Regions from separate parts of the Streptomyces sp. NPDC046727 genome, predicted to be linked through region 1. Evidence: predicted binding sites of a transcription regulator. Region 1 holds the regulator's gene; the other holds the start of a gene.
The links. The regulator HrcA, encoded in region 1, represses chaperone genes, less so after heat shock. The targets are predictions, from matches to a motif close to TTNGCACTCNGNNNNNCNGAGTGCNAA.
Positions count from the first base shown of each region.

Region 1 (11,352 bases):
GCGGCCATACCGACGCAGCGGGAGAGCGCGACCCAGCCCGGCGAGACCCAGGGCCAGGCCATGCTGCCCGGGAGTCCCCTCGCCCCGGGCTCGGCCCGCGCGCTGCTGCGGGCCGCGCTGGACAAGGTGCCCGGGGTCTCGGCCCGGCTGGCCGACGACGCCATGGCCGTGGTGAGCGAGCTGGTCACCAACGCCGTCGTGCACGCCGGCACCGATGTGCAGGTCGACTGGCGGCTGGAGGAGACCGGCGCGCTCGTGGTCGAGGTGCGCGACCAGCACCCCTCCCGCGCCCCGCGGGACGCCCTGAACGGCGAGGGGCCGTACGAGACCCCCGAGTACGGGCGCGGCCTGCGCCTCGTCGCCACGCTCGCCGAGTCCTGGGGGGTCACCTACCGCCCCGGCGCCAAGACCGTGTGGGCGCGGCTGCCCCCGGGCGGCAGCGAGGCCCTCGACGGCCCCGCCGCGGACCCCGCCCTGGAGGTCGCCGAGGACCTCGCCCCGCAGCCGCACCGCGCCGCGGGCGACCGGGACTGGCTCGGCCGGGGCGCCCTGTCCTTCCTCGCCGAGGCATCCGACCTGCTCGCCGGACAGCTGGACGAGAACCTGGTCGCCGCGCTCACCGGCCAGCTGATCGTGCCCCGGCTCGCCGACTGGTGCGCGATCTGGCTGGAGGACGAGGCGTCCGTGCGGGGTGGCGACGGCGGCGGCCCCGCCCGGGTCTGGCACGCCAGCGAGACCCGCATCGAGGAGCTGCGGTGCGCCCTGGAGAAGGAGCCGCCCTGCCCGCCGGACGGACTGCGCTCCGGGCCCGAGCCCTACCCCTGGCCCGGCCACGCGCTCGGCCCGCAGGGCGCCGACGGGACGGCGCTGTCGTACCGGCTGATCGCGGGCGGCCGGCCGCTCGGCACGCTGGTCATCGGCCGGTGCGCCCCCGGGGGCTTTCCGGACGAGGTCACCGGCCTGGTGGAGGACCTCAGCAGACGGGTCGCCCTGGCCATCGGCGCGGCCCGCCAGTACGCCCGTCAGGCCACCATCAGCGCCGTCCTGCAGCGCGGCCTGCTGCCCGGCGCGGTCGCCGAGATCCCCGGCATGCGCAGCGCGCTCGTCTACGAGCCCTGCGACAAGGGCGGCCCCAGCGGTGACTTCTACGACCTGTTCCCGGCGGGCGACGGCCGCTGGTGCTTCGCCGTCGGCGACGTCCAGGGCAAGGGCCCGGAGGCGGCCGTGGTCATCGGCCTCGCCCGCCCCTGGCTGCGCCTGCTCGCCCGTGAGGGCTACCGGGTCGCCGACGTCCTGGACCGCCTCAACCAGCTCCTCCTGGACGACGCCACCGAGGCCGCCGACGCCGCCGCCCGCGCCCTGGTCGCGGCCGGCGGCCGCCCCCTGGCCTCCGCGGACCCGCAGACCCGCTTCCTCTCCCTCCTCTACGGCGAGCTGACCCCCCACGAGGGCGGCGTCCGCTGCACCCTCGCCTCCGCCGGCCACCCGCTGCCGCTGGTCCTCGCCCCCGACGGCACCGTGCGCACCGCGGCCCGCCCGCAGACCCTCCTCGGCGTCGTGGAGGACGAGACGTACACCAGCGAGACGCTGGAGCTGCGGCCCGGCGACAGCCTGCTGTGCGTCACCGACGGGGTGACCGAGCGGCGCTCCGGCTCCCGCCAGTTCGACGACGGCGACGGGCTCGCCCACGCCCTGTCCGGCTGCGCCGGGCTCAGCGCCGAGCTGATCGCGGAAAGGATCCGCCGCCTGGTCCACGACTTCGGCGGCGGCCTGCCCGAGGACGATCTGGCCCTGCTGGTGCTCCAGGCGGAGTAACGCCCCCGGTGCTGGACAATGGAAGGCATGCCTTCCGCACTCCCCGACGGCGAGCCCGTCCCCGCCGACGGCGCGCTGCCCGCGTCCGCGCTCGCCGGGGCCACCGCCCGCCCGCTCGGCTTCTACCTGCACGTCCCGTACTGCGCCACCCGCTGCGGCTACTGCGACTTCAACACCTACACCGCGACCGAGCTGCGCGGCACCGGCGGAGTGCTCGCCTCCAGGGACAACTACGCGGACACGCTGGCCGACGAGATCCGGCTGGCGCGGAAGGTGCTGGGCGACGACCCGCGCGAGGTCCGTACGGTCTTCGTCGGGGGCGGTACGCCGACGCTGCTGGCCGCGGACGATCTCGTACGGATGCTGGGGGCGATCCGCGACGAGTTCGGGCTCGCCCCGGACGCGGAGATCACCACGGAGGCGAACCCGGAGTCCGTCGACCCCGCGTACCTCGCCACGCTCCGCGAGGGCGGCTTCAACCGGATCTCCTTCGGCATGCAGAGCGCCAGGCAGCATGTGCTGAGGATCCTGGACCGCACCCACACTCCCGGCCGCCCCGAGCGTTGCGTCGCGGAGGCGCGGGCGGCGGGCTTCGAGCACGTCAACCTGGACCTGATCTACGGCACGCCGGGGGAGAGCGACGACGACTGGCGGGCGTCCCTGGAGGCGGCCCTCGGCGCCGGCCCCGACCACGTCAGCGCCTACGCGCTCATAGTGGAGGAGGGCACCCAGCTCGCCCGCCGCATCCGCCGGGGCGAGATCCCGATGACCGACGACGACGTCCACGCCGACCGGTACCTGATCGCCGAGGAGATGCTGGGCGCGGCGGGCTTCGACTGGTACGAGGTCTCCAACTGGGCCACCTCCGAGGCGGGCCGCTGCCTGCACAACGAGCTGTACTGGCGCGGCGCCGACTGGTGGGGCGCGGGTCCCGGGGCGCACTCGCACGTGGGCGGGGTGCGCTGGTGGAACGTGAAGCACCCGGGCGCGTACGCGGCGGCGCTGGCGTCGGGGAAGTCCCCGGGCGCGGGCCGCGAGCTGCTGTCCGACGAGGACCGGCGGGTGGAGCGGATCCTGCTGGAACTGCGGCTGCGGGAGGGGGTGCCGCTGTCCCTGCTGAAGGAGGAGGGGCTGGCGGCGTCGCGCCGGGCGCTGACGGACGGGCTGCTCCAGGAAGGGCCGTACGAGGAGGGGCGGGCCGTGCTGACGCTGCGGGGACGGCTGCTGGCGGACGCGGTGGTGCGGGACCTGGTGGACTGATCACTCCGGCGAGTGAATCGGTGCGGAACGTCGGTTCGGTACCTAACCTGATTCGTAGGCTGCCGCCGTAAGCGCACGGTGGCGGAAACCGGAGGGCTGCGGAGATGACCGCTGTGGACGACCGACCGATGACCACCGGCATCGTGAAGGTCTTCGAGAACCTTGAGGTTCCCGACGGCTTCAAAGTCGAGCTCCTCCGGGGGGTAATTGTGATGATGGCGGGGCCAGACGTGGCCCACAACGACATCGTCGAGGCGGTTCAGGACCAGATCCCCCGGCGGCACTGGCGGCGGCTTCAGACCCAGGACATCGCCATCCTTGAAGAGACCAGCGAGCCGCAGCCCGATCTTGTGGTGATCGAGCGAGGTGCCGGACCCGGTCACGGAAGGCTGATGCCGCCCCAGGTCATCACCTTGCTTGTGGAGGTCGTCTCCAAGACGAGCGTGGACCGGGACTACCAAGTCAAACGTTCGATCTACGCAGCGGCAAAAATCCCCGCCTACTTCATCATCGACCCGATCATGGGCCAGTGCGTTCTGCTCACCGAGCCGACGGGCGATGGAGAGTACGCGGACTATCGGTGCCAGCGGATCACCAAATTCGGCGACCTCACGCCACTGGAGCCCCTTGGCGTCGAACTGGACACCAGCGAATTCGCCACGTACGAGAAGGTCAGGCCCCACCGCTACCCGTGACGAAGTCGATCAGCTCCTCCACCCTCCCCAGCAACTCCGGCTCCAGGTCCCTGTAGGACCCCACCCGCTTCAGGATCGCCTGCCACACCGCCCCGGTGTTCTCCGACGGCCAGCCCAGCGCCCGGCACACGCCCGTCTTCCAGTCCTGCCCCCTCGGCACCACCGGCCACGCCTCGATGCCCAGCGACGCAGGCTTCACCGCCTGCCAGATGTCGATGAACGGGTGGCCCACCACCAGCGCGTGCTCGCTCGTCACCGACTCCGCGATCCGCCACTCCTTCGAACCCGGCACCAGATGGTCCACCAGCACCCCCAGGCGGGCGTCCGGACCGGGAGAGAAGTCGGAAACGACCGACGGCAGGTCGTCCACGCCCTCCAGGTACTCCACGACCACGCCCTCGATGCGCAGGTCGTCGCCCCAGACCTTCTCGACCAGCTCGGCGTCGTGCCGGCCCTCCACGTAGATGCGCCCGGCCCGGGCCACCCGCGCGCGTGCCTGCGGGACGGCGATCGAACCGGAGGCCGTACGGGCGGGACGTAACGGAGCCGACGAGGACGGCCGGACGAGGGTCACCACCCTCCCCTCCAGCAGGAAGCCGCCCGGCTCCAGCGGGAACACCCGGTGCTTGCCGAAGCGGTCCTCCAGCGTCACCGTGCCCGCCTCGCAGCGGATCACCGCGCCGCAGAACCCGGTGCCGGGCTCCTCCACCACCAGGCCCGGCTCGGCCGGTACCTCCGGCACGGGCTTCGGCTTCTTCCACGGCGGGGTCAGGTCGGCGGAGTACTGGCGCATTCGGATGACGATAGGAGAACCGGGGAAGTCGTGCTCACGACACGCCGAACCGCGCCGCCAGCTGCTCGCGTTGGCGGCGCACGAACCCCGCGTCCACCACCGCGCCGTGACCGGGTACGTACAGCGCGTCCTCGCCGCCGAGCGCCAGCAGCCGGTCGAGCGCGTCCGGCCAGCGGGAGGGGATCGCGTCCGGGCCCGCCTGGGGCTCGCCGGACTCCTCGACGAGGTCGCCGCAGAAGACCACCTCCGGATCCCCCGGCACCAGGACCGCCAGGTCGTGCGCGGTGTGGCCGGGGCCCACGTTGGCCAGCAGCGCCTGCCGGCCGTCGCCCAGGTCGAGGGTCCACTCGCCGGAGACCAGATGGCCGGGCGGGACCAGCGCCGCCACCGACTCGTCCGCGTCCGCCACCGCCAGCCCGTTCCTGATCGCGTCCAGGCGCAGCTCCTCGCGCTCGTACGCCAGCACCGCGTCCAGGCCCACCGCCGCGTACACCTGCGTTCCGGCGAACGCGGGCGTCCCGAGGACATGGTCGAAGTGGGGGTGGGTCAGAGCGAGATGGGTCACACGGCCGCCGGCCAGTTCCTCCGCCCGCGCCCGTAGCCGGGCCCCCTCGGCCAGGCTCGATCCGGCGTCCACCGCCAGCGCCGTACCCGCGCCCAGCACCAGGCCCGCGGTGCAGTCCCAGCCGGGCAGCCGGCACCGTCCCACCCCGGTCGCCAGCCGTTCCCACCCCAGCTCTTCCCAAGTCACGGTCATACCCGCGACGCTAGCGGTACGACCCGGTACGGCGGCCCGACCTTGCCCAGTGTGTACCCGACAGCCGTACACTGGGCCGGGGAAGGCTGGCACTCGCATGGGAGGAGTGCCAGGCGGACGACCTGAGGCCCGAGGGGAACACATGCTGGAGGTGCGCGCGAATGCTGAGTGAACGCAGGCTTCAGGTACTGCGCGCCATCGTCCAGGACTACGTGGGCACCGAGGAGCCGGTCGGGTCGAAGGCCCTGACCGAGCGGCACAGCCTCGGCGTCTCCCCGGCGACCGTCCGCAACGACATGGCGGCCCTGGAGGACGAGGGGTACATCGCGCAGCCGCACACCAGCGCCGGGCGCATCCCCACCGACAAGGGCTACCGGCTGTTCGTGGACAAGCTCGCGGGCGTGAAGCCGATGACCGCGCCCGAGCGCCGCGCGATCCAGAACTTCCTGGAGGGCGCCGTCGACCTCGACGACGTCGTGGCCCGTACGGTACGGCTGCTCGCGCAGCTGACCCGGCAGGTCGCCGTCGTGCAGTACCCGTCCCTGACCCGGTCCACCGTGCGGCACGTGGAGCTGCTCTCGCTCGCCCCGGCGCGCGTGATGCTCGTGCTGATCACGGACACCGGCCGGGTCGAGCAGCGGATGGTCGACTGCCCGGCGCCGTTCGGCGAGTCCTCGCTGGCGGATCTGCGGGCGCGGCTGAACAGCCGGGTCGCGGGCCGCCGGTTCACGGATGTGCCGAAGCTGGTCGAGGACCTGCCGGAGGCCTTCGAGCCCGAGGACCGCGGTACGGTCTCCTCGGTGCTCTCCACTCTCCTGGAGACACTCGTCGAGGAGAACGAGGAGCGGCTGATGATCGGCGGTACCGCCAATCTCACCCGCTTCGGACATGACTTCCCCCTCACGATCCGCCCCGTCCTGGAGGCCCTGGAGGAGCACGTGGTGCTCCTCAAGCTCCTCGGCGAGGCGAAGGATCCGGGCGTGATGGTGCGCATCGGCCACGAGAACGCCCACGAGGGACTCAACTCCACCTCCGTCGTGTCGGTCGGCTACGGTTCGGGCGGCGAGGCGGTTGCCAAGCTCGGCGTGGTCGGACCGACCCGCATGGACTACCCGGGAACGATGGGAGCGGTACGCGCAGTGGCACGGTACGTCGGACAGATCCTGGCGGAGTCGTAGGTGGCCACGGACTACTACGCCGTTCTCGGCGTGCGCCGCGACGCGTCGCAGGATGAGATCAAGAAGGCGTTCCGCCGGCTCGCGCGCGAGCTGCACCCGGACGTCAACCCGGATCCGAAGACCCAGGAGCGGTTCAAGGAGATCAACGCCGCTTACGAGGTGCTGTCGGACCCGCAGAAGAAGCAGGTCTACGACCTCGGCGGCGACCCGCTCTCCCAGTCGGGCGGGGCCGGCGCGGGCGGCTTCGGGGCCGGCGGCTTCGGCAACTTCTCCGACATCATGGACGCGTTCTTCGGTACGGCGTCGCAGCGCGGCCCGCGCTCGCGCACCCGGCGCGGCCAGGACGCGATGATCCGCATCGACGTCGAGCTGGACGAGGCGGCCTTCGGGACGACCAAGGACATCCAGGTCGACACCGCGATCGTCTGCAACACCTGCAACGGCGAGGGCGCGGCCCCGGGCACCTCCGCCCAGACGTGTGACATGTGCCGCGGCCGGGGTGAGGTCTCCCAGGTCACCCGGTCCTTCCTGGGCCAGGTCATGACCTCCCGCCCCTGCCCCCAGTGCCAGGGCTTCGGCACGGTCGTGCCGACCCCGTGCCCGGAGTGCGCCGGCGACGGCCGCGTCCGCTCCCGTCGCACCCTGACGGTGAAGATCCCGGCCGGTGTCGACAACGGCACCCGGATCCAGCTCGCGGGCGAGGGCGAGGTCGGCCCCGGCGGCGGTCCCGCCGGCGACCTGTACGTCGAGATCCACGAGCTGCCGCACTCGGTCTTCCAGCGGCGCGGCGACGACCTGCACTGCACGGTCACCATCCCGATGACGGCGGCGGCCCTCGGCACCAAGGTGCCGCTGGAGACGCTGGACGGCATGGAGGAGGTCGACATCCGGCCCGGCACCCAGTCCGGCCAGTCGATCCCGCTGCACGGCCGGGGCGTCACGCATCTGCGCGGCGGTGGCCGGGGCGACCTGATCGTGCACGTCGAGGTCACCACCCCGACCAAGCTCGACCCCGAGCAGGAGCGACTGCTGCGCGAGCTGTCCAAGCTGAGGGGCGAGGAACGCCCGCAGGGCCAGTTCCAGCCAGGTCAGCAGGGGCTGTTCTCGCGGCTGAAGGACGCGTTCAACGGCCGCTGAGCCGTGGCATACGGGGTGTTCCCGCACCCCGTATGCCCCTGTCCTATGCCGGGGGAAGCCCGGATTCGGACTTGTTCGGAGGACGTGACAACATGCGGTCATGTCCTCCGCGCTGACCGATCTCTTCCCCCACCCGATCGTGCAGGCCCCCATGGCGGGCGGTGTCTCCGTCCCGCAGCTCGCCGCCGCCGTCTCCGAGGCCGGCGGCCTCGGGTTCCTCGCCGCCGGATACAAGACCGCCGACGGCATGTACCAGGAGATCAAGCAGCTCAGGGGGCTCACGGGCCGCCCCTTCGGCGTGAACGTGTTCATGCCGCAGCCCGAGCACGCCGAGTCCGGTGCCGTCGACGTCTACGCGCACCAACTGGCCGGCGAGGCCGCCTGGTACGAGACCGAGCTGGGCGACCCGGACAGCGGACGGGACGACGGCTACGACGCCAAGCTCGCCGTGCTGCTCGACAACCCGGTGCCGGTGGTCTCCTTCCACTTCGGCGTGCCCCGCCGGGAGGTGCTCGACAAGCTGCGCCGGGCCGGCACCTTCACCCTGGTCACCGCCACCACGGCCGAGGAGGCCCGCGCGGTCGAGCGGGCCGGGGCGGACGCGGTGATCGCGCAGGGCGTGGAGGCCGGCGGCCACCAGGGCACCCACCGGGACCTGCCGGAGAACGACGGCTCCGGCATCGGGCTGCTGTCGCTGATCGCGCAGATCCGGGAGGCCGTGCGCATCCCGGTCGTCGCCGCGGGCGGCATCATGCGCGGCGGCCAGATCGCCGCCGTCCTCGCGGCGGGCGCGAGCGCGGCCCAGCTGGGCACCGCGTTCCTCGCCACCCCCGAGTCCGGCGCGCACGCCCTGCACAAGCAGGCGCTGACCAACCCCCTGTTCGCGCGCACCGAGCTGACCCGCGCCTTCTCCGGCCGGCCGGCCCGCGGGCTGGTCAACCGCTTCCTGCGCGAGCACGGCCCGTACGCCCCCGCCGCCTACCCGGAGGTCCACCACCTCACCTCGCCGCTGCGCAAGGCCGCCGCCAAGGCCGGGGACGCCCAGGGCATGGCGCTGTGGGCGGGACAGGGCCACCGGATGGCCCGGGAGCTGCCGGCCGGGCGGCTGGTGGAGGTGCTGGCGGCCGAACTCGCCGAGGCCCGGACAGCGTTGTCGGACCTGCCGCGGCCCGGAGGTGACCCGCGATGACCGCTCCCGTCTTCGTCGTCGACCAACTCGACCGGATCGGCCCGGAGTTCGTGCTCGACGGGCCCGAGGGACGGCACGCCGTGTCCGTGAAGCGGCTGCGGCCCGGCGAGGACGTGGTCCTCACCGACGGGCGCGGACGCTGGGCGGAGGGGGTCGTCAAGGCCGCCGAGGGCAAGGACCGGCTGGTCGTCACGGACCTGAACGTGCACGAGGAACCGCCGGCCGGCCCGCGGATCACCGTCGTGCAGGCCCTGCCCAAGGGCGACCGGGGGGAAGTCGCCGTCGAGACCATGACCGAGGTCGGCGTCGACGCGATCGTGCCCTGGCAGGCGTCCCGCTGCATCACGCAGTGGAAGGGCGACCGCGGGCTGAAGTCCCTCGGCAAGTGGCGGGCCACCGCCCGTGAGGCCGGCAAGCAGTCCCGCCGGGTCCGCTTCCCCGAGGTCGCGGACGCGGCGACGACCAAGCAGGTGACCGCGCTGCTCGCCCGGGCGGACTTCGCCGCCGTGCTCCACGAGAGCGGCGAGGCGCGTCTCGCCACCGCCGAACTCCCCGCCGAGGGCGACATCGTGCTGGTCGTCGGCCCCGAAGGCGGCGTCTCCCCCGAGGAGTTGGCGCTCTTCGCGCAGGCGGGCGCGGAAGCCTACGTCCTCGGGCCCACCGTCCTGCGCACCTCCACCGCCGGCACCGCCGCCGCGGCCCTGCTGCTGGGCCGTACCGGCCGCTGGTCCTGACCCGTCCGGGAGACATCGTGGAACTCGCCCAAGTCCGGCTCCTCGTCACCGACTTCCCGGCCTGCTACCGCTTCTACGCCGATGTCCTCGGCCTCAAGCCGCAGTCCGGGACGACCGAGGGCCCGTACGAGAAGTTCAGCCCGCACGCCGGCTCCGCCGGGATCGCGCTGCAGGACCGGGCGATGATGGCCGAGGTCCTGAACGAGCTGGGCGAGGCCGCCACCGGCCACCGCTCCCTGGTCGTCCTGCGCGTCGACGACCTCGACGCCTACTGCGCGGAGATCGTCTCCCGGGGCGCCACCCTGCTGCACGGCCCGGCCCCCATGACCGACCGCATGCGGGTGGCCCACCTCAAGGACCCGGAGGGCAATCTGGTCGAACTCCAGGAGTGGCTGCTGCTGCGCGGCTGACGGCGGGCAGCAGCGCCCACCCGTCCACGTCACCGGTCACCACCGGCCCGCGAGACCGCAGCTCGTCCACGAAGGCCCGTACGACACGGGGCTCGTGCAGGTTGACCGTGTGCCCGTCCCGGTCGAAGACCAGACCGGAATGTGTGTAACCGCCGACGACCACACCGGGGAACACGATGTGCGCCACGGTCCCGTCCCGGTGCAGCGAGAGCACCTCCGTGCAGGGCCCGCCGGCGGTGTGCCGGTGCCGGACCTTCCACCGGTACTCCGTTCCGTCCGGCAGAACGAGCCGCCTGAGCCTGCGTTCGCTGCGCATCGGATCAGGGTAGACGGCTCGCCCCACGAACGGGTGAGTGGCCGTATGCGGGCTTCCGCGCCGTGGGTGGCGGTGGGACGCTGCGCTGTATGGGCCTGTCGAGGCGGATACGGCGCGAGGCGCGGGTTGTCGCTGTGGTGGGACTCGTCGGGGTGGTCGCAGGGGCCGCCGTGGCGTGCCAGCCCGGCGGACTCGGGTCCGCGACCGTCGCGTACACCACCGACCGGACGGCGACCGCCGCGCTGGAGCACCGGCAGGTGAACGTCGCCTGGCTGACCTGCACCGGCCGCGACGGCGACGACACGCGCGGCACCTCGCCCGCGCCGACCGAGACCACCGTCGTCTCCGTCGACTGCCGGGGCGAGACGGACGACGGGCGCAAGATCGTCGTCGCCGGGGTGGTGACCAAGGCCGTCGACGGGGCGTGCGTGCGCGGGGACCTTACGGCCAGGGTCGACGGCAGACAGGTGTTCCACGTCAACGGGCTCGGCAACTGCTCCGCCCCGCCCGGGCCGACGTACCACCCGCCCACCGCGGGACAGCCGAAGCCGACCGTCACCGTCACCGTCACGCAGACCGTCCGGCCCGTGCCGGGCAAGTGATCCGAAACCGGGAGCGGGGCAGCCGGTCGTTGCGTAGAGTGACGGGGTGACTCAGGCGGCCTATCTCCGGTTCCCCCATCTGCACGGCGACTTGGTGACGTTCGTCGCCGAGGACGACGTGTGGCTCGCGCCGCTCGACGGCGGCCGGGCCTGGCGGGTCAGCGCCGACAACACGCCGGTGACCCTGCCCCGGATATCGCCGGACGGAAGACACCTGGCCTGGACCTCCACCCGGGACGGCGCCCCCGAGGTGCATGTCGCCCCGGTCGACGGCGGCCCCGCCGAACGCCTGACGTACTGGGGCAACCGCCGCACGGAGGTGCGCGGTTGGACCGCCGACGGACGCGTGCTCACGCTCGGAGCGCACGGCCGGCACAGCTTCCGGCACACCTGGGCGTACGCCGTCCCGCTGGACGGCGGACCCGCCGAGACCCTGCCGTACGGGCCCGTCGGCGGTGTGGCCCCC
Region 1 is NZ_JBEYYR010000035.1:50,627-61,978, forward strand. Features, by position in the region: gene ABZ937_RS33010 (SpoIIE family protein phosphatase) at 1-1,815, shown strand, start outside; gene hemW (radical SAM family heme chaperone HemW) at 1,843-3,075, shown strand; gene ABZ937_RS33020 (Uma2 family endonuclease) at 3,180-3,770, shown strand; gene ABZ937_RS33025 (DUF3097 domain-containing protein) at 3,748-4,563, opposite strand; gene ABZ937_RS33030 (MBL fold metallo-hydrolase) at 4,598-5,320, opposite strand; gene hrcA (heat-inducible transcriptional repressor HrcA) at 5,482-6,498, shown strand; gene dnaJ (molecular chaperone DnaJ) at 6,499-7,635, shown strand; gene ABZ937_RS33045 (nitronate monooxygenase) at 7,736-8,824, shown strand; gene ABZ937_RS33050 (16S rRNA (uracil(1498)-N(3))-methyltransferase) at 8,821-9,558, shown strand; gene ABZ937_RS33055 (VOC family protein) at 9,576-9,968, shown strand; gene ABZ937_RS33060 (hypothetical protein) at 10,374-10,886, shown strand; gene ABZ937_RS33065 (PDZ domain-containing protein) at 10,933-11,352, shown strand, end outside.

Region 2 (11,352 bases), on a different contig from region 1:
AGCGTCCGCGGCGACCTGCTGACCCGCCTCGGCCGCCCCGCCGAGGCCCGCGAGGAGTTCACCCGGGCGGCGGGGCTGGCCCGCAACGAGAAGGAACGCGAACTGCTGCTGCGCCGGGCGCGGGAGTGCGTCACCCCGCCGGATGACCGATCAGCATCGTCGGTGCCCCGGCCACCCGGGTGAGGAAGACGGTGGCCGCGTTCGGGCCCTGCGGCTTGACCTTGCGGCGCAGTTCCTCCGGCTCGACCGCCGAGCCGCGCTTCTTCACGGTCAGCGTGCCGACCTCGCGCTCCCGCAGCAGGGCCTTCAGCTTCTTGACGTTGAAGGGGAGCCGGTCGGTGATCTCGTAGGCCGAGGCGTACGGCGTCGGGCGCAGGTCGTCGGCCGTGACATAGGCGATGGTCGCGTCGATCAGGCCGCCGCCGAGCTGCTCGGCCACCTCGGCGACCAGGTGGGCCCGGATCACGGCGCCGTCGGGCTCGTACAGGTACCGGCCCACCGGGCGTACCTCCGGATCGGGCAGGCCCCGGCCGAGCAGGGTGCGCGGTCCGGGCAGCAGGGTGGCGCGGACCAGGCCGGGCTCGGTGCCGAACCAGAGCACCGCCTCCTTCACGTCACCGCCGTCCGAGATCCACTCCGCCTCGGCCTCGGCGGGGACCGCCTCGTGCGGGACGCCCGGGGCGATCTTCAGGGCGGCGCGGGGTGCGGCGAGGGCGGCGGCGACCGCCCAGGACAGGGGCGGTGAGTACGCCTCCGGGTCGAAGATGCGGCCCCGGCCGCCGCGCCGCGCCGGGTCCACGAAGACGGCGTCGTAGCCGGCGGTGCCGACCTCGGTGACGTCCGCCTCCCGGACCTCGATCAGCCGGCCGAGGCCGAGCACCTCGGCGTTCGCCCGGGCGACGGCGGCCGTCAGCGGGTCCCGGTCCACGGCCAGCACCCGGATCCCGGCCCGCGCCAGCGCGATGGCGTCACCGCCGATCCCGCAGCACAGGTCGGCGACCGAGGTCACCCCCAGGTCCTTCATCCGGGCCGCCCGGTACGCCGCCACGCTGCTCCGCGTCGACTGCTCGACCCCGTTCGGCGTGAAGAACATCCGCCCGGCGTCCTCCGCCCCGAACTTGGCCGCCGCGCGCTGCCGCAGCCGGGCCTGGCCGAGCGCGGCCGAGACCAGCTCGGCCGGATGGTCGCGGCGCAGCCGGGTGGCCACCGCCAGCTCCTGCGCGGGCTCGGTGTCGCGCACCTCGTCGAGGAGGGCGCGGCCTTCGGGGGTGAGGAGCAGAGCGAGGTCGTTCACCGGCTCATTGTGGGCCAGTCGGTGGATGGTGCGCCTCCGGCGGCGGTGTCGGCCCGGGACGCGGGCCGGCGCCTGGGAGGATCCGGCACCATGCGAGCAGTACTACAAAATGACAAAAACCGGGCGCGGGTCCGGAAGGCGGCCACGGGCTCCGCCGCCCTCGCGCTGGCTGCCTCCGCACTCCTGTCCGGCTGCGCCGACGGCGGCGAACCGGCCACCGGCCAGGGCGGCCCCGCCCGCCCCCTGGACCCGCGGACCCGCCAGGCTGCCGAACACGCCCGCCAGGCCGCCGAACAGGCCCGGCTGGCCGCCGCCGCCCGGCGCTGGGGCCTGGACCGCGCCCCGATCGCACCCCCGGCCCCGCCGGCGGAGAAGCCCAGGATCACCCCGCGGGACGGCTTCGAGGTGGACGGCCAGGAGGAGGAAGACCTCCCGCCGGTCTTCACCACCGTCCCCACCAGGAAGAAGATCGTCTTCCTCACCATCGACGACGGCGCCGAGAAGGACCCCGCGTTCCTGCGCATGATGAGCGAGCTGAAGGTGCCGTACACGGCCTTCCTCAGCAACTACCTCGTCAAGGACGACTACGGCTACTTCCGCAGGATGCAGGCGCAGGGCGTGACCCTCAACAACCACACCCTCACCCACCCCTACCTGCCCGGCCTGTCCTACGAGGAGCAGAAGGACGAGATCTGCGGCATGCAGGCCGTCATGAAGGAGCAGTTCGGCAGGGCGCCCACCGTGTTCCGGCCGCCGTACGGCAACTACGACGGCGACACCCTGCGCGCCGCCAAGGCCTGCGGGATCAGGTACGCGCCCATCTGGGACGAGGAGGTCTTCGTCGACCACTGGGAGTACCGCGACTGGGACCGCAGCCTGCACCCCGGCGACATCGTCCTCACCCACTTCCGCGGCCCGGGCGACTGGGACGGCACGATGGTGGACGACATGCGCCGCTTCCTGAACAAGGTCACGCGCGAGGGTTACGCCGTGGCCCGCCTGGAGGACTACCTGTGAGGCGCGTGCGGGGCCCGGCCGCGGTCCTCGCCTCGGCCCTGCTCCTCACGGGCTGCGCCCAGTCCGTCGACCCCATCGAACGCCTCGGCAAGAAGGCCGCCGAAGGGGTCCGCCCGTCCCGCCCCGCCGCCGACCGCCGCTACCGCCACTGGGGCCTGGCCCGCCCGCTCGCCCGCTCCCCGGTGCACCCCGCCCGGCCGCTCGCCGCGCACCCGGGGGCCCGCGCCCTGCCCCCGGTGGTCGACCACGTCCCCACCCGCGACCCGGTCGTCTTCCTCACCCACGACGACGGCGCCGAACGGGACCCCCGCTTCGTCGACATGGTCCGCGAACTCCGGCTGCCGGTCACCCTGTTCCTCACCGACAGCGTCGCCGCCCCCGGCTACCGCCACTTCGCCCGCCTGCGCGCCCTCGGCGCCGGCATCGAGAACCACACCGTCGACCACCGGGCACCGGCCGGGCTGCCGTACGCCGGCCAGCGCGCCGAGATCTGCGGCCAGCAGGACCGCCTCCGCGCCCGCCTCGGCGTCCGCCCCCGCCTCTTCCGCCCGCCCTACGGCTCCTACGACCCGACCACCCTGCGCGCGGCGGCCGACTGCGGCATCTCCGCGCTCGTCCTGTGGCGCGCCGCCCTCACCCCGGCCGGCCTCGTCTACACGCACGGCCCCCACCACCTGCGCCCCGGCGACATCGTCCTGGTGGGCCCCGAGGAGCCGGCCGGTCCGCCCCTGCGGGAACGCGTGGTGCGGGTGCTGAGGGAGGCTCAGGGGGAGGGGCTCACGGCCGGGCGTCTCGAGGACTACCTGTAGGGGCTTTCGGGGGGCAGTTCCGCGCGACGCGCCGCCGGCATTGGCACTCCGCTTGACCGAGTGCTAATCGCGGTCATAGTCTCAGGTCTGGCACTCCCCACTGGAGAGTGCCAACAACGCGACGGGCAGGTCCGGCACCCGCGACGACGGATCGACCTGGTCGCCACCTCAGACAGTTAACCCCGTGAGATCTCCGAAGGGGGAGGTCGGATCGTGACGACCGCCAGCTCCAAGGTTGCCATCAAGCCGCTTGAGGACCGCATCGTGGTCCAGCCGCTGGACGCCGAGCAGACCACGGCCTCTGGCCTGGTCATCCCGGACACCGCGAAGGAGAAGCCCCAGGAGGGCGCCGTCCTCGCCGTGGGCCCGGGCCGGTTCGAGAACGGCGAGCGTCTCCCGCTCGACGTCAAGGTCGGCGACGTCGTCCTCTACAGCAAGTACGGCGGCACCGAGGTGAAGTACAACGGCGACGAGTACCTCGTCCTCTCGGCTCGCGACGTCCTCGCGATCATCGAGAAGTAATCACCTCAAGCAACTCTCTGCTTTGAGCAGCGCCCCTGGCCCCCGCGATCGATAAGAAGCCGGGCGCCCGGGGCGCTGCGTTTTTCACCCACAGATTTCCGAGAGGGCTCCCGCTGCCATGGCGAAGATCCTGAAGTTCGACGAGGACGCCCGTCGCGCCCTTGAGCGCGGCGTCAACAAGCTTGCCGACACGGTGAAGGTGACGATCGGCCCCAAGGGCCGCAACGTCGTCATCGACAAGAAGTTCGGCGCCCCCACCATCACCAACGACGGTGTCACGATCGCCCGCGAGGTCGAGATCGAGGACCCGTACGAGAACCTCGGCGCCCAGCTGGTGAAGGAGGTGGCGACCAAGACCAACGACATCGCTGGTGACGGCACCACCACCGCCACGGTCCTGGCCCAGGCGCTCGTCCGCGAGGGTCTGAAGAACGTCGCCGCCGGCGCCTCCCCGGCCGCCCTGAAGAAGGGCATCGACGCCGCCGTCAAGGCCGTCTCCGACGAGCTGCTCGCCTCGGCCCGCCCGATCGACGAGAAGTCCGACATCGCCGCCGTCGCCGCGCTGTCCGCCCAGGACCAGCAGGTCGGCGAGCTGATCGCCGAGGCGATGGACAAGGTCGGCAAGGACGGTGTCATCACCGTCGAGGAGTCCAACACCTTCGGTCTGGAGCTGGACTTCACCGAGGGCATGGCCTTCGACAAGGGCTACCTGTCGCCGTACTTCGTGACGGACCAGGAGCGCATGGAGGCCGTCCTGGAGGACCCGTACATCCTCATCAACCAGGGCAAGATCTCCTCCATCCAGGACCTGCTGCCGCTGCTGGAGAAGGTCATCCAGGCCGGTGCCTCCAAGCCGCTGCTGATCATCGCCGAGGACGTCGAGGGCGAGGCCCTCTCCACCCTCGTCGTCAACAAGATCCGTGGCACCTTCAACGCCGTCGCGGTGAAGGCCCCGGGCTTCGGCGACCGCCGCAAGGCGATGCTCCAGGACATGGCGGTCCTCACCGGCGCCACGGTCATCTCCGAGGAGGTCGGCCTCAAGCTCGACCAGGCCGGCCTGGACGTGCTGGGCTCCGCCCGCCGCGTGACGGTCACCAAGGACGACACGACCATCGTCGACGGCTCCGGCAAGTCCGAGGACGTCGTGGGCCGCGTCAACCAGATCAAGGCCGAGATCGAGAACACCGACTCCGACTGGGACCGCGAGAAGCTCCAGGAGCGCCTCGCGAAGCTGGCCGGCGGCGTGTGCGTGATCAAGGTCGGCGCCGCCACCGAGGTGGAGCTGAAGGAGAAGAAGCACCGTCTGGAGGACGCCATCTCCGCGACCCGCGCCGCGGTCGAGGAGGGCATCGTCTCCGGTGGTGGCTCCGCCCTGGTCCACGCCTCCAAGGTGCTGGAGGGCAACCTCGACAAGGCCGGCGACGAGGCCACCGGTGTCGCCGTGGTCCGCAACGCCGTGGTCGAGCCGCTGCGCTGGATCGGCGAGAACGCCGGCCAGGAGGGCTACGTCATCGTGTCCAAGGTCAAGGACCTGGACAAGGGTCAGGGCTACAACGCCGCCACCGGCGAGTACGGCGACCTGGTCAAGGCCGGCGTCATCGACCCGGTCAAGGTCACCCGCTCCGCCCTGGAGAACGCCGCCTCCATCGCCGCCCTGCTGCTCACGACCGAGACCCTGGTCGTCGAGAAGAAGGAAGAGGAAGAGCCGGCCGCCGCGGGCCACGGCCACGGCCACGCCCACTGAGCCGAGCGCTCCCGAGCGAAGGCCCGGTACCCCGGACGGGGAGCCGGGCCTTCGCCCTGTCCGGCTACCGCTCCAACTCGTCGAGGGCGCCCAGCTGCTGCATCAGGCCCAGCTGGTCGTGCTGCCACCACATTTCGGCGATCTTGCCGGCCGCGCCGAACCGGAACAGCGTCAGCCCGGTCATGGTGACCTGCCTGCCGGTGGCCGGGATCCCCAGGAAGTCGCCCTTGTGCGTGGCGTTCCAGGTCCAGCGCGCGCAGGCCCGGTCGGCCTGGGCGAACACGTCGTCGACCGTGAACGCGAAGTCGAAGGCGCCGCGCCACATCCGGAACTCGGCGCGGACGTTGTCCAGTCCGATGGTGTCCTGCGGGTTCATCGGATCACGGCTGTGGATGTCCTCGTCGAGCAGGTCGTTGAGCGGAGGCAGCTCGTCCGCGGCACACAGCGCCTCCAGGAACCTGCGCACGGTGTCCTCGGACAGACGCTCGTCCCGTACGACGTCCAGGTCGGTGAACGTCGGCATCTCGTCGCACAGCGCGACCATCTCCCGGAAGATCCGGTCGGTCTCCGGGAGGTTCGAGTTCCGCATCGCCTCCTCGTACGAGGGGAACTCCACCACTTCGACGACATGCGACGTGTCCGAGCGGTCCGTGCCGACCACCGCGTGCGTCGCCGTCCGCTTCCCCTTGGTCTGCTGGACCCAGTCGTCCATGAGCCGGTTCATCTCGTCCAGCCGGCTCGTCCTGCACTCGATGAGCTGTACGAAGGTCATGACGCTGCCTCCGGGCCCCCCTGGTCCGGTACCGTCCCGCCCATTTTCCCACCGGGACGGCAGCGTCACCCGCCCGTCACTGCGGCCCGTACCTGCGCCCCGTACGGGAACTGATGCCGCCCAGCAGCCCACGCGGCGTCACCTTCGCCAGGCCCATCAACGCCTTGTACCGGGGATCCGGGACGGACAGCGACTTGCCGCGCGCGAGGTCGGCCAGGGCCGCCGCGACCAGCTTGTCGGCATCCAGCCACATCCAGCCCGGGATGTTGTCCGTGCCCATCCCGGCCCGCTGGTGGAACTCGGTGCGCACGAACCCCGGGCACAGCGCCATCAGCCGGACCCCGCTGCCGGCCAGGTCCCTGGCCGCGCCCTGGGTGAACTGCACGACCCACGCCTTGGACGCGCCGTACGTGCCGCGCGGGAGGAACGCGGCCACCGAGGCGACGTTCACCACCCCGCCCCGGCCGCGCTCGCGCATCGCCCCGGCCGCCGCCGACGTCAGCCGGAGCACCGCCTCGCAGTGCACCTTGAGCATCCGCAGCTCGTCCGCCATCGACACGTCCAGATAGCGGCCCTTGTTGCCGAAACCGGCGTTGTTGATCAGCAGGTCGACCGGGTTCTTCCGGTCGCCGAGCCGCTCGGCCACCGCCTCGATGCCCTTGTCCTGCGCGAGGTCGGCGGTCAGCACCTCCACCTCGATGCCGTGCCGGTCGTGCAGTTCGGTCGCCTGCTCGCGCAGTCGCCCGGTGTCCCGCGCCACCAGGACGAGGTCATGCCCGTCCGCCGCGAGCCGCCGCGCGAAGGCGGCACCGATCCCCGCGGTCGATCCTGTAATCAGAGCCGTTGTCATGGCCCAAGGGTAGTGACCCGGACCGTCAGCCTCCGCTGCCCGCGCCCACCGCGCCCCGCGTGCCGCCGACGGCCTCTCAACTGCTCGGCAGGGCACCGCGCTGACGGTTCCTCAGCCGTCGTGCTCCGCCACGTACTTCCGCGCCTTCGCCAGCGACTCCGGGTGCAGTGCCTCGCCCGCCGCGAGCAGCTCGGGCAGCAGCTCCCGTTCCGTGGTGACCGCGCGGAACTGCATCGCCGCCGTCACCCCGTGGTCCGGCCGGTGGACGATCTCGACCGGATCGCCCGTCCGTATCTCGCCCGGCTCGATCACCCGGAGGTAGGCACCCGTTGCGCCCTTCTGTGTGAACCTTCTGACCCAGCCGCGTTCGCCCAGATGGCCCTGGAACGTGGCGCACGGAATGCGGCCCGAGGTCACCTCCAGCACCACCTCGGAACCGACCCGCCAGCGCTCGCCTATGAGCGCCCCGGAGACGTCCAGCCCCTCCGTCGTCAGGTTCTCCCCGAAGCAGCCGTTGGCCAACGGTCGACCGAGTGTGCTCTCCCACGCGTCGAGGTCCTCGCGGGCGTACGCGTACACCGCCTGGTGGTCCCCGCCGTGATACCGGGTGTCGCACACCGCGTCCCCGGCCAGCCCGCTCGCGCCGACCCCCCTGGGTCCGGGCGCCGCCACCCGCACCGGCCCCTCGGCCGGGCGCTTGTCGATGCCGGTCAGGCCGTCCGGCTGGTTCGTGTAGGGCGCGTGCCGGGGGCTGCCCAGATTGACCGAAAGAAGCTTCATCCCCGCACGCTACGCGATCCGGGCTCAAAGCGTCGACGCAATATCGGGCGCCCCACCCAAGGCTGCCTTATGCTCGGAAGGTGATCGAGGCCCGTCATCTCCGTGTCCTGCGCGCCGTCGCCACCACCGGGTCCTTCTCGGCGGCGGGGCGCCAGCTGGGCTGCACCCAGCCCGCCGTCAGCCAGCAGATGAAGGCCCTGGAAGCCTCGGTCGGCACCCCGCTGCTGGTCCGCGCCGGCCGCGAGATGCGCCTCACCCAGGCCGGTGAGGCCCTGGTCCGGCACGCCTCCGGCATCCTCGCCGGGCTCACCGCGGCCGAGGAGGAGATCGCCGCCATCGCCGGCCTGCGCGCGGGCCGGGTCCGGCTGGTCTCCTTCCCGAGCGGCAGCTCCACCCTGGTCCCGACGGCCCTGGCCGCCCTGCGCGCCGCCCACCCGGGCACCCGCGTCTCCCTGGAGGAGGCCGAGCCCCCACGGTCGGTCGAACTGCTGCGCGAAGGCGACTGCGACCTGGCCCTGGCCTTCCGCTACGAGGGAGCGGCGGTCGCCGAGGACTGGGACGACCTCGTCGTACGTCCCCTGCTCGCGGACCGTCTGGTCGCCCTGGTGCCCGAACGCCACCGGCTCGCGCGCGCGGAGAGCGTCGCCATCGGCGAGCTGGCCCACGAGCCCTGGATCGCGGGCTGCCCGCGCTGCCGCGGCCAGCTGATCGAGGTGTGCGAGGGGGCGGGCTTCGCCCCGCGCATCGACTTCGCCACCGATGACTACCCGGCCGTGGTCGGACTGGTCGGCGCGGGTCTCGGCGTCGCCGTGCTGCCCCAGCTGGCCGTCGAGTCGGTACGGCCGCGAGGCGCGCGCACGGTGCGGCTGGAACCGGCGGTACGGCGGCAGATCGTCGCCCTCACCCTGCCCGACCTGGCCCAGGTGCCGGCCGTGTCGGCGACGCTGGAGCAACTGGCCCGGGCGGCCGGACGCCCCTAGGGGCGCGCTCAGGGGTACGGCGGCGGGTGCGACGGCAGAGTCATGGGCACGCGCGCGCGTGCCCAAGGGGGATGAGTGAGCGCACCCGGAGGGCCATGGGTGCAGAAACGTTCCTTCAGTGGTGGGGGGCGGTGTTCCCGCTGGTGGTCGAGGCCGCCACCAGACGGTTGCGCGCCCGCCCCATCAACTCCTCACGCTCGTCCTCGGTCAGGCCGCCCCAGACCCCGTACGGCTCGCGCACCGCCAGCGCGTGCGCCGCGCACTCCGCACGGACCGGGCACCTCATGCAGACCTCCTTGGCCGAGTTCTCGCGAGCGCTCCGAGCCGCCCCGCGCTCGCCCTCCGGGTGGAAGAAGAGCGAGCTGTCCACCCCGCGGCAGGCAGCCAGCAGCTGCCAGTCCCACAGGTCCGCGTTCGGTCCGGGAAGGCGGGAGAAATCTGCCATTACGTGACCCCTTGTCGCCGTTCTGGGCGGATACGGTGCCAACGACCGTACATCTCCGGTCTAAGGAGATGAAAATATGACTCATTGCGAATCTAGCCCCGGACACTGCGAAACGGGAAGAAAAGGGGCCGAATGGGGCATAGGTTGTGATGAAAAGTTGAGGGTCCGTTGGGCATGTCTGCACCGTGTCGGCGCCCTCACGTAGAGTGCCGAAGACGGCACGCAGCCCCGTAACTCTTTCGAGTGACCGTCGTTGAGAGTGCGGAGGCGGTTGAAAACACAAGTGCTCGGGCAGGCGTCCGAGACGGTCGACCGCACAGGTGACGATTCCGTACCAGCCTGGAGGCTCAAGGTGACGCGCATCAGCTGCGGAGGGCGGTCATGACATCCGTCCTCGTCTGCGACGACTCCCCGCTTGCCCGAGAAGCGCTCCGCCGCGCGGTCGCGACCGTGCCCGGTGTCGAGCGCGTGACGACGGCGGCCAACGGCGAGGAAGTCCTCCGCCGCTGGGGCGCCGACCGCTCCGACCTCATCCTGATGGACGTGCGCATGCCCGGCCTGGGCGGAGTGGAAACCGTGCGCCGTCTGCTCTCCGCGGACCCCGGCGCGCGCATCATCATGCTCACCGTCGCCGAGGACCTCGACGGGGTGGCCCTCGCGGTCGCCGCCGGCGCCCGTGGCTACCTGCACAAGGACGCCTCGCGGGCGGAGCTGCGCGCCACGGTGACGCAGGCGCTCGCCGACCCGACCTGGCGGCTCGCCCCGCGCCGGCTGCGCTCGGCGGAGATGGGCGCCGCGCCCACGCTCACCGCGCGCGAGATCCAGGTCCTGGAGGGCATGAGCCACGGCCGCTCGAACGCGGAGATCGGCCGTGAGCTGTTCCTCTCCGAGGACACCGTCAAGACGCACGCGCGGCGCCTGTTCAAGAAGCTCGGCGCCTCGGACCGGGCCCACGCGGTGGCCCTCGGCTTCCGCTGGGGACTGGTCCGCTAGCGAGCGCCGGGCCCCTGCGGGCCGCCCGGCACCGGGCACCACCCGGTTCCGCTCACGGCTCCCGCGGAGGCGGTCGGTCGGCGTGCGGGCACCGGGCTCGCTCGGGGCGGTCCGGTGCGGGCGCCGGGGGTACCTGGCGCGGGCGCGGGGCGGCGCTGTGCGGACTCCGGTCGCGTGCGCTCGTCGGACCCGGTGCGCCCGCAGCTCTCATGTGCTCGTCGCTCTCGTGTGCTCTTCGGTGGTGCGCGGGCGGCGGGTGCCATGAGGGGCGCGGGAGACCATGGCTGCGTCGGGCTTCAGCGCGGTCGGCGTGGCTGTCCGGGCCTAGTGCCCGTCGGTGACCACCCGGGGCGCGCGATCTCGCCGTACACGCCGGCGGACGAGCGTACGCGCCGGTGGAAACGGGCCGCGTGGCGCAGCGCGGGCGAGCCATGACGGCCCACGCGCTACGGCGCACAACCACGCCTCAGGAGGCGCGTGAATGCCCGGGCGCACACCCCTTCGGACCCCGCCAAAGGGCATGTGCAAGTCGGCCCGCCGGACGCGCGCTGCTCGTTTCGGCGCGGATGCCGCATCCTTGAGATGTGGAGTCTCTCGGGGACGAGTCGGTCGAGCGGAAGGGGAGGGCGCAGGGAATGAGTGCCGGCGCACCTGCTCATAACGCTTCGGTGCACAACCACGAACACGATGCGACGGACCGGACTGCCGCAAGGCACGATGGACCGATGCGCGACGACGAGGCGGGCACGGCCCACGGGGCGTTCGGTGCGCTCGTTCATCGTGCCGTCGACGGGGACGAGCAGGCCACGCACGATCTGCTCGCCCATGTGCACCCCTTGGCGCTGCGCTACTGCCGCACCCGGTTGTCCCGGCTTCCCGGCGACGCGCGCCACTTCGTCGAGGACCTCGCCCAGGAGGTCTGCGTGGCGGTCCTCCTCGCGCTGCCCCGCTACCGCGACACCGGCCGCCCCTTCGAGGCGTTCGTCTTCGCCATCGCGTCCCACAAGGTCGCCGACCTCCAGCGCGCCGCGATGCGCCACCCGGGGTCGACCGCGGTGCCGTCCGACGAGATGCCCGAGCGGCCCGACGACTCCCTCGGCCCCGAGGAGCGCGCCCTGCTCAGCAGCGACGCCGAGTGGGCCAAGA
Region 2 is NZ_JBEYYR010000001.1:205,980-217,331, reverse strand. Features, by position in the region: gene ABZ937_RS00910 (sigma-70 family RNA polymerase sigma factor) at 1-183, shown strand, start outside; gene ABZ937_RS00905 (methyltransferase domain-containing protein) at 131-1,294, opposite strand; gene ABZ937_RS00900 (polysaccharide deacetylase family protein) at 1,385-2,311, shown strand; gene ABZ937_RS00895 (polysaccharide deacetylase family protein) at 2,308-3,120, shown strand; gene groES (co-chaperone GroES) at 3,334-3,642, shown strand; gene groL (chaperonin GroEL) at 3,761-5,386, shown strand; gene ABZ937_RS00880 (ester cyclase) at 5,451-6,158, opposite strand; gene ABZ937_RS00875 (SDR family oxidoreductase) at 6,235-7,008, opposite strand; gene ABZ937_RS00870 (MOSC domain-containing protein) at 7,120-7,788, opposite strand; gene ABZ937_RS00865 (LysR family transcriptional regulator) at 7,869-8,768, shown strand; gene ABZ937_RS00860 (WhiB family transcriptional regulator) at 8,884-9,213, opposite strand; gene ABZ937_RS00855 (response regulator transcription factor) at 9,595-10,206, shown strand; gene ABZ937_RS00850 (sigma-70 family RNA polymerase sigma factor) at 10,932-11,352, shown strand, end outside.
Region 2: groES (co-chaperone GroES) is a predicted target of HrcA. The motif match lies at 3,161-3,187, and genes of this name have one in related genera.